3 regions of the Lactobacillus sp. UMNPBX6 genome follow, and region 1 is predicted to be linked to each of the others. Evidence: predicted binding sites of a transcription regulator. Region 1 holds the regulator's gene; each other region holds the start of a gene.
What was found. The regulator LexA, encoded in region 1, represses DNA repair genes until DNA is damaged. The targets are predictions, from matches to a motif close to CNAACANNTGTTNG.

Region 1 (3,290 bases):
CTGTCCATGATCATAAAGTGGTCGAACAGTTTAGAACGCACTTGTCGTTCTAGTTCTGCGGCCCCGCCCCAAATTTGCTTACGCCAAAAGTAGCGCAAAATATATAAAACGAAGGCGGCAGCCAAAACAGCTAGAATCAACATCCCATATTGCCCCCACGAGATGTGACCTTGATCCAGCTGATCCGCCATCAGTCCTAATACTCTTGGCGGAATTAAGTTGGCCAAAGAGGTTAAAGCAAGAAAAGTAATTCCGATAATATAACGTTTCCTTTCTTGTTTAAAAAACCAACCCAGTTTTTTAAATATGTTCATTTACTCACTCCATTCTTTAAAAAGAACACCGAAAAAGACGAAGGAATAATCCTTCGCCTTAACAACACAAAATAATCTAATAATTACTTTTGTTGATGCTTCATCATGTTCATTACTTGATGAACCTTCTTGTTAGAAGGCTTTTGTCCCATTTGAGACATCATAGCAACGATCATATCTTCACTAATAGGAGGATTTTCCTTAAAGTATTTCTTCATGTATGCTCTTGCACCATAAAAACCTGCTGTTGCACCAACTAAAAGTGCAATAATAATCAAAAATATTGCTAAACCTAAATTCATATTATATCCTCCATCTAACTAACAATAATATCTTACATAATTTTTCACTTTTTTAAAAGGCTTAATTAATCTTTTCTAAGACCTTTTCTTCTTTGAGCACGTTTTGCTCTTTCTGAGGTTACTTCTTTACCGTTTTTATCGATAATTACCATATTTTCAACGTCTTGCTTAAATGCAGCTCTGAAGTTGGCAAGGAATTTTTTGTGAAGTTCTTTACGTTCTTGTTCCTCTTCGGGAGTTAAGCCTTCCTTTTCTTTCTTATGGTAAAGTTCATTAATTCGATCAGTTACCTTTTTTTCTTCTTCTTTACTCATTGCATCTTTATTCATTTTATATTCACCTCACATTAACAATCTTTAGTCTACCGTATTTTATACAATAAAAAAAGATGCTTTTTATAGAACATTTGTTTGAGATTATGCTATTTATTTGTTAAAATAATCATAAATACTATCTTTTTTACAATAACGGAGAAAAATTATGTCTAAGAAAAACAACGATACTAAACAACTAGAAATTTTACGCTATATTTATGATACTGTAGAACGCCGTGGTTTTCCACCAACAGTGCGAGAGATTTGTGCTGCGGTCAAACTTTCTTCTACATCTACTGTTCACGGTCATCTAGCCCGCTTAGAACGCAAAGGTCTTTTAATCAAGGATGCAACTAAGCCTCGTGCACTTGAAATTACCGATGAAGGTAAAAAGGAATTGGGCATTAAGCCAAAGAAAATCCCAGTTGTTGGTGTGGTCACTGCTGGTCAACCTATCTTAGCAGTTCAAGACATAGATGAATATTTCCCACTTCCACCTGATCTTGAAAACGATGCTGGTGAACTCTTCATGTTAAAAGTTCACGGTGAGAGTATGATTAATGCGGGAATTTTAAACGGTGACAGCGTCATTGTCAGAAAGCAAAATACCGCTAATAACGGCGAAATTGTCGTAGCCATGACTGATGAAAATGAAGCTACAGTTAAACGCTTTTATAAAGAGAACGATCACTACCGTTTACAACCAGAAAATGATACAATGGCACCAATTATCTTATCCAAAGTAAGTATTTTAGGTAAAGTAGTTGGCCTTTACAGAAATAATATCGATTAATATTTAAACCTAAGCAAAAAGCTTGGGTTTATTTTTTCGTCAAAATTTCAGTTAATTTATTTTCAAAAACTGGCAGCCATTTTTCTAAATAACCTGCACGGGTCGGATGAATTTCGTCTGCCATATAAAGAGCAGGTTGGTCTTTAAAATTCGGATCATTATATAAATCCAGAACTTTAATATTCCATTTTTTAGCTAATTGATGTGTTGCTTTTACCATCTGATTATACAAATCACTTTCAAAATAAGGATTTGTATAGATCAAAATTGGACAATGCCATGTAGTCAGAGCTTGACTAATAATATATTCCATCGCACCGATAATTGTTTTTACATCAAAATGGTCATTTTGACTAATTTCTCCCAGCTTCTGGTTTGTACGCGCATCATTAGTAGAAAGTTGCAAAACCAACATATCAATTGATGTTTTAAGATTTTCCTTAAAACGAACAACATAAGAATCACCATGATAACTGGCATCTTGATCTACCAAAGTAGTGCCATTTTCTGCATCTTTAATAGCAGCAATGCCATCTTTTTTCCATAAGTAGTCTACAAAAGATTCCCCTAATGCACCAAAACCAAATGTGACAGAAGAACCTAAAAATAAGATCTTTTTATTTCTTAATGGGCTATCAATTGTTTTTACACTGTTAAGACTATATTTACGGCTGTTACCCGGTAAATAGGCTAGCTCTGCATAAGCTCTTTGGTGCAAGGGATGCTCATCCAAATCCATTCGCAACTCATTAAGAGCAATATCGGATAAATCATTATTTTGTCTAATAGGGATTAAAAAAGTTTCATTACTCATTATTTTCTCTTTCTTTATCGATGTAAGGTTTTATTGCTTCCCAATCTTTTACAATATCATCACTTAATTTACGATTATAAAATACAGCCGCAGGATGATATTCTGGAATAACCGTATATTTCTTTTTCGAGCAAACATATCCATCTTTAGCTTCATTAAGTTCAAGAATTGGTGTATTCTCAATAACCTTACCATGTTCAGCAGAAATCTTATGACCTGGGCCAAGCAGTCGCTCTAATCCGGTGTTACCTAAAGCAACAATGACTTGTGGATCTGCGTAATGCATTTCATAGTCTAAAAAAGGAGCATGTGCTAACACTTCTTTCTTAGTAGGTTTACGATTTGGTCTTTTAATTACTTCTTTATTTTCTCGTTTACTAAAAACTTTTTTCACACTAAAAGGGCGGCTACGAACAGCACTAGTAATATAAACTTGATCTCGTGATAAACCAATTTGCTTTAGTGATTTATCCAGTTCCTTTCCGGCGTCACCACTAAATGGAATATTATTAACGATTTCATTGCGTCCTGGCGCTTCGCCTACGATCATTAGCAAGGGATGTCTTGGGCCACTTCCTGAATTAATTCCTTCTAAACGCATGCCCTTTGATCTCTCTTTTACTTCTGCCAGTAATTCTTTAGGATAATTCAATCATCTCACCTGTTTCTATTTCTGATATATTAATTATAATATTAGTCAAAATTATTTTACATCTAAATTAAATATAGTATAATGTAATCAATTTAATATCA
Region 2 (3,290 bases), on a different contig from region 1:
TTAAAGCTTCAAATGAACGAATATTGCGACCTTCACGTCCAATAATACGTCCCTTCATCTCTTCATTTGGTAGATCAACAACAGACACGGTGGTTTCTGCTACAGTATCTGCTGCACTACTCTGAATTGCATCAACTATAATTTGGTTAGCATAATGATCAGCTTTCGCTTTAACTTCTTCATTACTATTTCTAATCAATTCGGCACGTTCTTTAACAAGCTCATCAGATAATTTATTAAGCACAATCTTTTTTGCTTCTTCTTTATCCAACTTAGCTACGTCATAAAGCTTTTGCCGTCTAGCTTCAACTAATTCATCAGCTTCAGTTAATTTTGCCTTTAAGCTAGTATCTTGCTGCTTTAATTGATCTTCCTTTTGAGTGAGTCCAGCTTCTCTTTCATCTAACAAAGAATTTTTGTGATCTAAAGTATCTTCACGTTGCTTTAAACGATTTTCTTGACGAGCTAAATCATCCTTTTTTAAATTTAACTTGTCTTCAGTCTTTTGCTTATAATCACGAATTTGTTCTTGAGCTTCAAGAATTTTTTCTTTCTTAGTATTTTCAGCACTTTGCTTAACAGCTTCTGCTGCTTGCTTTTGTGCATTAACCTCTGCTTCTACCGCAGCTACTTGTGCTCGAGCATCGGCTAAAATATGATCAGCATCATTTTGTGCATTCTGAGCTTTTTGTTCCCAAGAATGTTTACGAATAGCATAGCCAATCACTGTACCCACCAAAATTGAAACAATGGCAGTTGCGACGGGAATCATAATAATTGTATTCATGATTACTATCGCCTTTTTTAGAATTATTCACACCACTTTTATGATAAAGAACCTGTTGGTCCATGTCAATCCACAAGAAAAAACCTTGGAACATAATTCCAAGGTAAAAATCATTTTTATTTATCATCAGTTGTCTTTTTAGCTTCGGCAGACTTCTCTGCTTGAGCCTCTTCACGCTTTTCCTTTATTTTTTCAGGATCTTCACGATCAGCTACTGACTTCTCATCAATACCATATGCCTGACGAACTTGTTGTTGAATATCTTGATAAATATCTGGATGATCTTCAAGATATTTCTTAGCATTTTCTCGTCCTTGGCCGATACGATCGCTCTTATATGAATACCATGATCCAGCCTTATCAATGATATCCTTGTCAGCAGCCATATCAAGTAATTCTCCACTTTGAGAAATACCTTTACCATACATGATATCTACTTCTGCTACCTTAAATGGTGGGGCAACCTTGTTCTTTACAACTTTAATCTTGACGCGGTTACCAATTACATCACCAGATTGCTTAATCTGTTCTGCTCTTCTTACTTCAAGTCGAATAGTTGAATAAAACTTAAGGGCACGACCACCAGGTGTAGTTTCAGGGTTACCAAACATAACCCCAACTTTTTCACGAATCTGATTAATGAAAATTGCAATAGTCTTAGTCTTGGAAATTGTTCCTGATAACTTACGCAAAGCTTGACTCATTAATCTAGCTTGAAGACCAACATGGGCATCCCCCATTTCGCCTTCAATTTCTGCACGTGGAACTAAAGCAGCAACAGAGTCGACAACCACAATATCAATAGCACCACTAGAAATTAAAGTATCAGCAATTTGTAGTCCTTCTTCACCAGTATTAGGTTGAGACAAAATAAGTGAATCAATGTCTACACCTAAAGCTTCAGCGTATGCTGGATCCATTGCGTTTTCAGCATCAATATATGCGGCTGTACCACCACGTTTTTGCACTTCAGCTACTGCATGAAGAGCAACAGTAGTCTTACCAGATGATTCAGGTCCATATACTTCAATAATACGTCCCCGAGGATAGCCACCAACACCAATAGCAGCATCTAAAGCAAGTGAACCTGTTGGAACTGTTGAAATTTGAGTATCGGCCTTCTCACCCATACGCATAACAGCACCTTTGCCAAAGTTCTTTTCAATTTTCTTGAGCGCTGCATCTAAAGCAGCCTTTTTTTCATCTTTGGGCATGTTTTCCTCCTAAATTTTTGTACTCAGTAATTATACTTTGATCATTATCTACTTTGCAAGCAATATACAAACTAACGTTCAAAGTATTTAGCCTACACTATTAAATACGCAAAAAAAGGTAATTTTTTTTTGAGAAAATAAAAAAAGAAGCAATTTTATGCTTCTTTTAATTTATCTTTAATTTTACATGGATCCTTTGAATACGCCCCATGATTGGTGGAAGTAGTCGTAACCTGAGTAAATAGTAAAGATCAATGCAAGGTAAAGTAAAATTGTACCGATGTACCAGAAGTTACCGATCAATAAGAAGATGATGGATAACATTTGGCAAGTAGTCTTGATCTTACCAGGCATTTTAGCTGCTAAAACTTGGCCCTTGTTTTCAGCTAAAATCAAGCGCAAACCAGTAACTGCTAATTCACGACAAACGATGATTGCAACAACCCAAGCTGGAGCAAGCTTCAATTCAACTAAGAAAATAAATGCAGTCATAGTCAACATCTTGTCTGCCAAAGGATCAGCAAACTTACCAAAGTTGGTAACCATGTTGCGTGAACGAGCAATATGACCATCAAACCAGTCAGTAGCTGAAGCTACGGCAAAAACAATAGCTGCAATTACCCAGCTCCAAACAACAGTTGAACCAGCGGCTTCAGTATGAGCATCCCCACCGAAAATTATAATTAACATAAATACTGGAATCAAAAAGATTCTAAAAACAGTAAGTTTATTAGGTAAATTCATTCTTCTTATTTTCTCCTAAGCTTTAATTACCATTATTTTCATCACCGCTGCCACCATTATCATTTCCACCGGCATTGTTATTTTGCGTAGTGGTTGTTGATGATTGAGTAGCTGATGATTGTTGTGTTTGACTACTTTGTCTTGTTTGACTGCTTTGAGCAGCTGATGATTGTTGGTGACTAGTTTGAGTGTTGTGTCTAGTAGTAGAGCTGCTCTGAGTTTGATTTTGAGTAGTAGTATTACTGTTATTAGTATTATTATCGCTAGTCGTTCCATTTTGACTAGTATTGTCATCAGTATGATGAGTAGTAGTCTTCTTAGCCTTTCCAATTAACAAAGTAATTGTTCTGTAGCTATTATTAGGTACGTATGGGACCTTCTTGCCACCGATCTTAATCGAACTACCATTATCATTACCCAAGGTAATTACAACTCGTTCAGCGTTTGAAGGTAAAGTAAGGGTATGCTTTTGCTTAGCAATTAAAGTTCCTTGCCAGCTATTTGCATTGCCATTAATTTGTACTCCCGCAGAAGTATTTTGAGTT
Region 3 (3,290 bases), on a different contig from region 1:
TGAACTACAAAAGCAAGGCGCAGCTTTTCCTAAGACTTCACAACCAAGCATGGGTCAAATGATTGAATTATGCAATAAGCTTCATGGAGAAGGCTATGAGGCTATCATTGCTATTACTTTATCGAGTGGTATTTCTGGATTTTATCAAAACATGGTAAACATGGCTCATAATAATCCGGAATATAATCTATATCCTTATGATTCTAAAATGACCGTAAGATTACAAGGTTATTTGGTATTAGCTGCTGCTAGAATGATTAAGAATGGCATGGAACCAGAAGCTATTTTAAAGAAACTGGACGAAATTCGAAAGACAATCGATGAATATTTTGTAGTTGATGATCTTAAGAATTTAAGCAGAGGCGGTCGTTTAAGCAACGCAGGTGCGTTTATTGGTACTATGCTGCAAATAAAACCATTATTAACATTTAATGATGATGGTAAAATTGTTGCTTTTGATAAAATCAGATCTTTAAAGCGTGCTGTTGCCAAGGTTAAGAAACTTACTTTAGAAAAAACTGCAGAATTACCTTATAAGGATAGATTACGTTTATTCGTATTTCATTCTAATGACCTCAAACGAGCAGAAGACATAAAAGAGTTTATTAATACTAACTTCCCAGATAAGCCGGTGGATGTGGCTGAATTCAGTCCTGTAATTGCTACACACTTAGGTGAAAAGTCTATTGCGATTGCATGGATGATAGACTTTGATAAACTAGATTTAACTAAATAATAAAAGAGGCGCTGTTAAACTAAAAAAACAGTGTCTTTTTTATTATTTAATATTAATAGTAAAATTGTTATAGTTGTAGTTATGGATATAATAATAAATTTGCTATTATCTATGTGGCGATCAGCAATAACACTTTTATTATTGCTAGACATATTAAAAACAGCACCATTTTTATATAGTTTGGTGCTGTTTTATTATTTAGTTTCATTTAAATTTTGATGATCATTAGAAATTGCATCTAATGCTGCTCGCTGCTTCTTTTGATCTACGTGAGTATATAAATCTGTGGCAGTTGTTCCTTTTTGACCTAATTGCTGTGCTACTAAAACTTGATCTTTAGTAACAGCATACAATTCAGAAGCTAATGTATGGCGCAATTTATGAGGGGTAAGAGGATGACCAAAGCTGGCTGAATATTTGCTAACCATTTTTTCAATTGCATTAGTAGTCATGCGTTTTGTTTTATTGTGCCATCTTGTTAGAAAGAAAGCCGTTTGCTTAGAATCGGCCATATAACGCTCAGTTCGGATTTTTTTATAATTTTTAATATAGTTTAGAGTCCATTCAGCAATAGGGACACTATCCTTTTGTCCGCCTTTACGCGTGACATCTAAAACTGCGTCCTTTATATTCAAATCTTGCATATCTACGCCAGCACACTCAGAAACTCGAATTCCTGTCCCTAAAATTAAAGCAATAATGGCCATATCTCTTTCTTTATTCATCTTGAAACCAGGTTTAGCTTGCTTATTGCATTTATTTTCATAGTCATGATCAATAAATTTAAGAAATTCGAATTTGAGGTTTCCAGTGTACATGTGTGATTCTAAAACGTGAGCACGATAATTTAATGTTTTAGTATCATTTAAAGACTCAATTTTGAGCATTACGTTGCGCTCAAAATAGGGCTCACCATTATTATTATCTGATGTAATGGTCAAAAATTTAAATAAAGAGCGTAGGGCATTAATAGAACGATTAATAGTAGTGGGGGAGTTCAAGTGTCCTTGCTTATTCTTAGTGTGGCCTAAGTTATCAATGTACAACATGATATCATTTCGCCGTAAATTTGCTAAAGTATCTGGTAAGATATGTTGATTATCTTTTGCAGTAGAGATGCCTTCTTGACGTAACCAATTAAAAAAACGACGTATCTCGGTTAAATATTGATAGGTGGTTGTTAATGAGTGATTAGTACCTAAATTATATTGTTTAACAAAGTCTGGCATATTATCTAGTTCAGTTTTAATTAAGCTAAGATACTTAGTAGATTCCATATTTTCTCCTTACTCGAACAAATGTTTAAATAATTGTATCATAGAAAAAGGCAATAAAAAACACCTATCTTTGGAGATAGGCGAATATTAAAAATCCCAGCTTTAATTACTTTTCCCAACTCAAACGATAATATCTATAGTATTATTGTAAAAAATTGTTCATAAGTATTTAAAGAATGGAATAAACCACGTCACTATAACTGGAATACTAGCAACGCCGGTAGCAACCCTTCAGCATTCCAGTTATAGTAACTTTGATTATGTTTATCTATATAATATAGGCATTTAACATCAAGCTAAACAATCTGTATTATTAGACAGTGTTGTTTGTATGGTACAACTTACCTTTCAAGTATTTATTTTAAGATGATTAAATCTAATGATCAAGTCTTAAACGCCAAATTTTCAAAAAATATTTATATTTAATGTTAATTTAGTTTAAAATATTGTTTTTGAAATTTCATGTATAAAAATTGTACAATAAAGACGAAGATTATATAAGACGAGGAAAAATTATGACAGAAGAAATTGATGTAAATTTTCAAGCTAAGAATCCAAGTGGTATTAAATTATTAAATCGTTTGTATGATGGTCATTTAGTATTAAATGATATCGGTGTTCGTTTGGATGAGCAGCTTAATAATGAAAATGAAGAATTAACTGTACCAACTCAAGAAGACGTTAATAATTTGGACGATACTTTTGGCAAGATGGTACAAACTTTTAGTGATATCACAGATGCTTATGGTAACGTTGATACCTTTGCGGATAATTTTGCAGGTACAACTAAGGATTTTGCAGAAAGATTAATCACTGAAATGGTAGACTTTAATAATGGTATTGCTGATATTGGAGATACTGAAGGTGGTCTTGAAAACTATGATAACGATAAACTCAACGATTGGGTTAACCAGGTTATGGGTGATATTGTAGCTACTAATGAAGCTTTCAATACTTTAATTAAGGAATAATAGTGCTTGAAGATCCAATTTAATAAAAGGCAAAATGGTTTTACAATCTTTAGATGGATCAATTAAAAAGGCGTCTCATGTGTGAGGCGCTTTTTTAATATATTATTTCTTTAAACTAGCTATTGGATAAATAGTGTAATCAGCTCTATAAGCAACAAGACGATGACCATCAATTACAAACTGGGTAGCATTCTTCATATCACTTTTATGAATAGAAACGTTTTTACCAGTGAATACAGCAATTGGCATCCCTAGTTGGCTTCTAATCATAACTACTTTAGCATCACCATTCCAGTCATTTTTAAA

Region 2: the regulator LexA is predicted to act here: its motif matches at 2,069-2,082, upstream of recA (recombinase RecA).
Region 3: the regulator LexA is predicted to act here: its motif matches at 2,028-2,041, upstream of xerS (tyrosine recombinase XerS).

What each region holds. Positions count from the first base shown of each region.
Region 1 covers NZ_PCZD01000001.1:17,449-20,738, reverse strand. The annotation lists gene CP357_RS00100 (ABC transporter ATP-binding protein) at 1-314, opposite strand, end outside; gene CP357_RS00095 (YneF family protein) at 398-616, opposite strand; gene CP357_RS00090 (DUF896 domain-containing protein) at 682-945, opposite strand; gene lexA (transcriptional repressor LexA) at 1,097-1,723, shown strand; gene CP357_RS00080 (SGNH/GDSL hydrolase family protein) at 1,752-2,537, opposite strand; gene CP357_RS00075 (uracil-DNA glycosylase) at 2,530-3,189, opposite strand.
Region 2 covers NZ_PCZD01000012.1:11,914-15,203, reverse strand. The annotation lists gene rny (ribonuclease Y) at 1-787, opposite strand, end outside; gene recA (recombinase RecA) at 904-2,001, opposite strand; gene pgsA (CDP-diacylglycerol--glycerol-3-phosphate 3-phosphatidyltransferase) at 2,185-2,745, opposite strand; gene CP357_RS03365 (RodZ family helix-turn-helix domain-containing protein) at 2,768-3,290, opposite strand, start outside.
Region 3 covers NZ_PCZD01000003.1:4,182-7,471, reverse strand. The annotation lists gene CP357_RS00805 (DegV family protein) at 1-736, shown strand, start outside; gene xerS (tyrosine recombinase XerS) at 931-2,013, opposite strand; gene CP357_RS00795 (hypothetical protein) at 2,529-2,984, shown strand; gene CP357_RS00790 (DUF5052 family protein) at 3,087-3,290, opposite strand, start outside.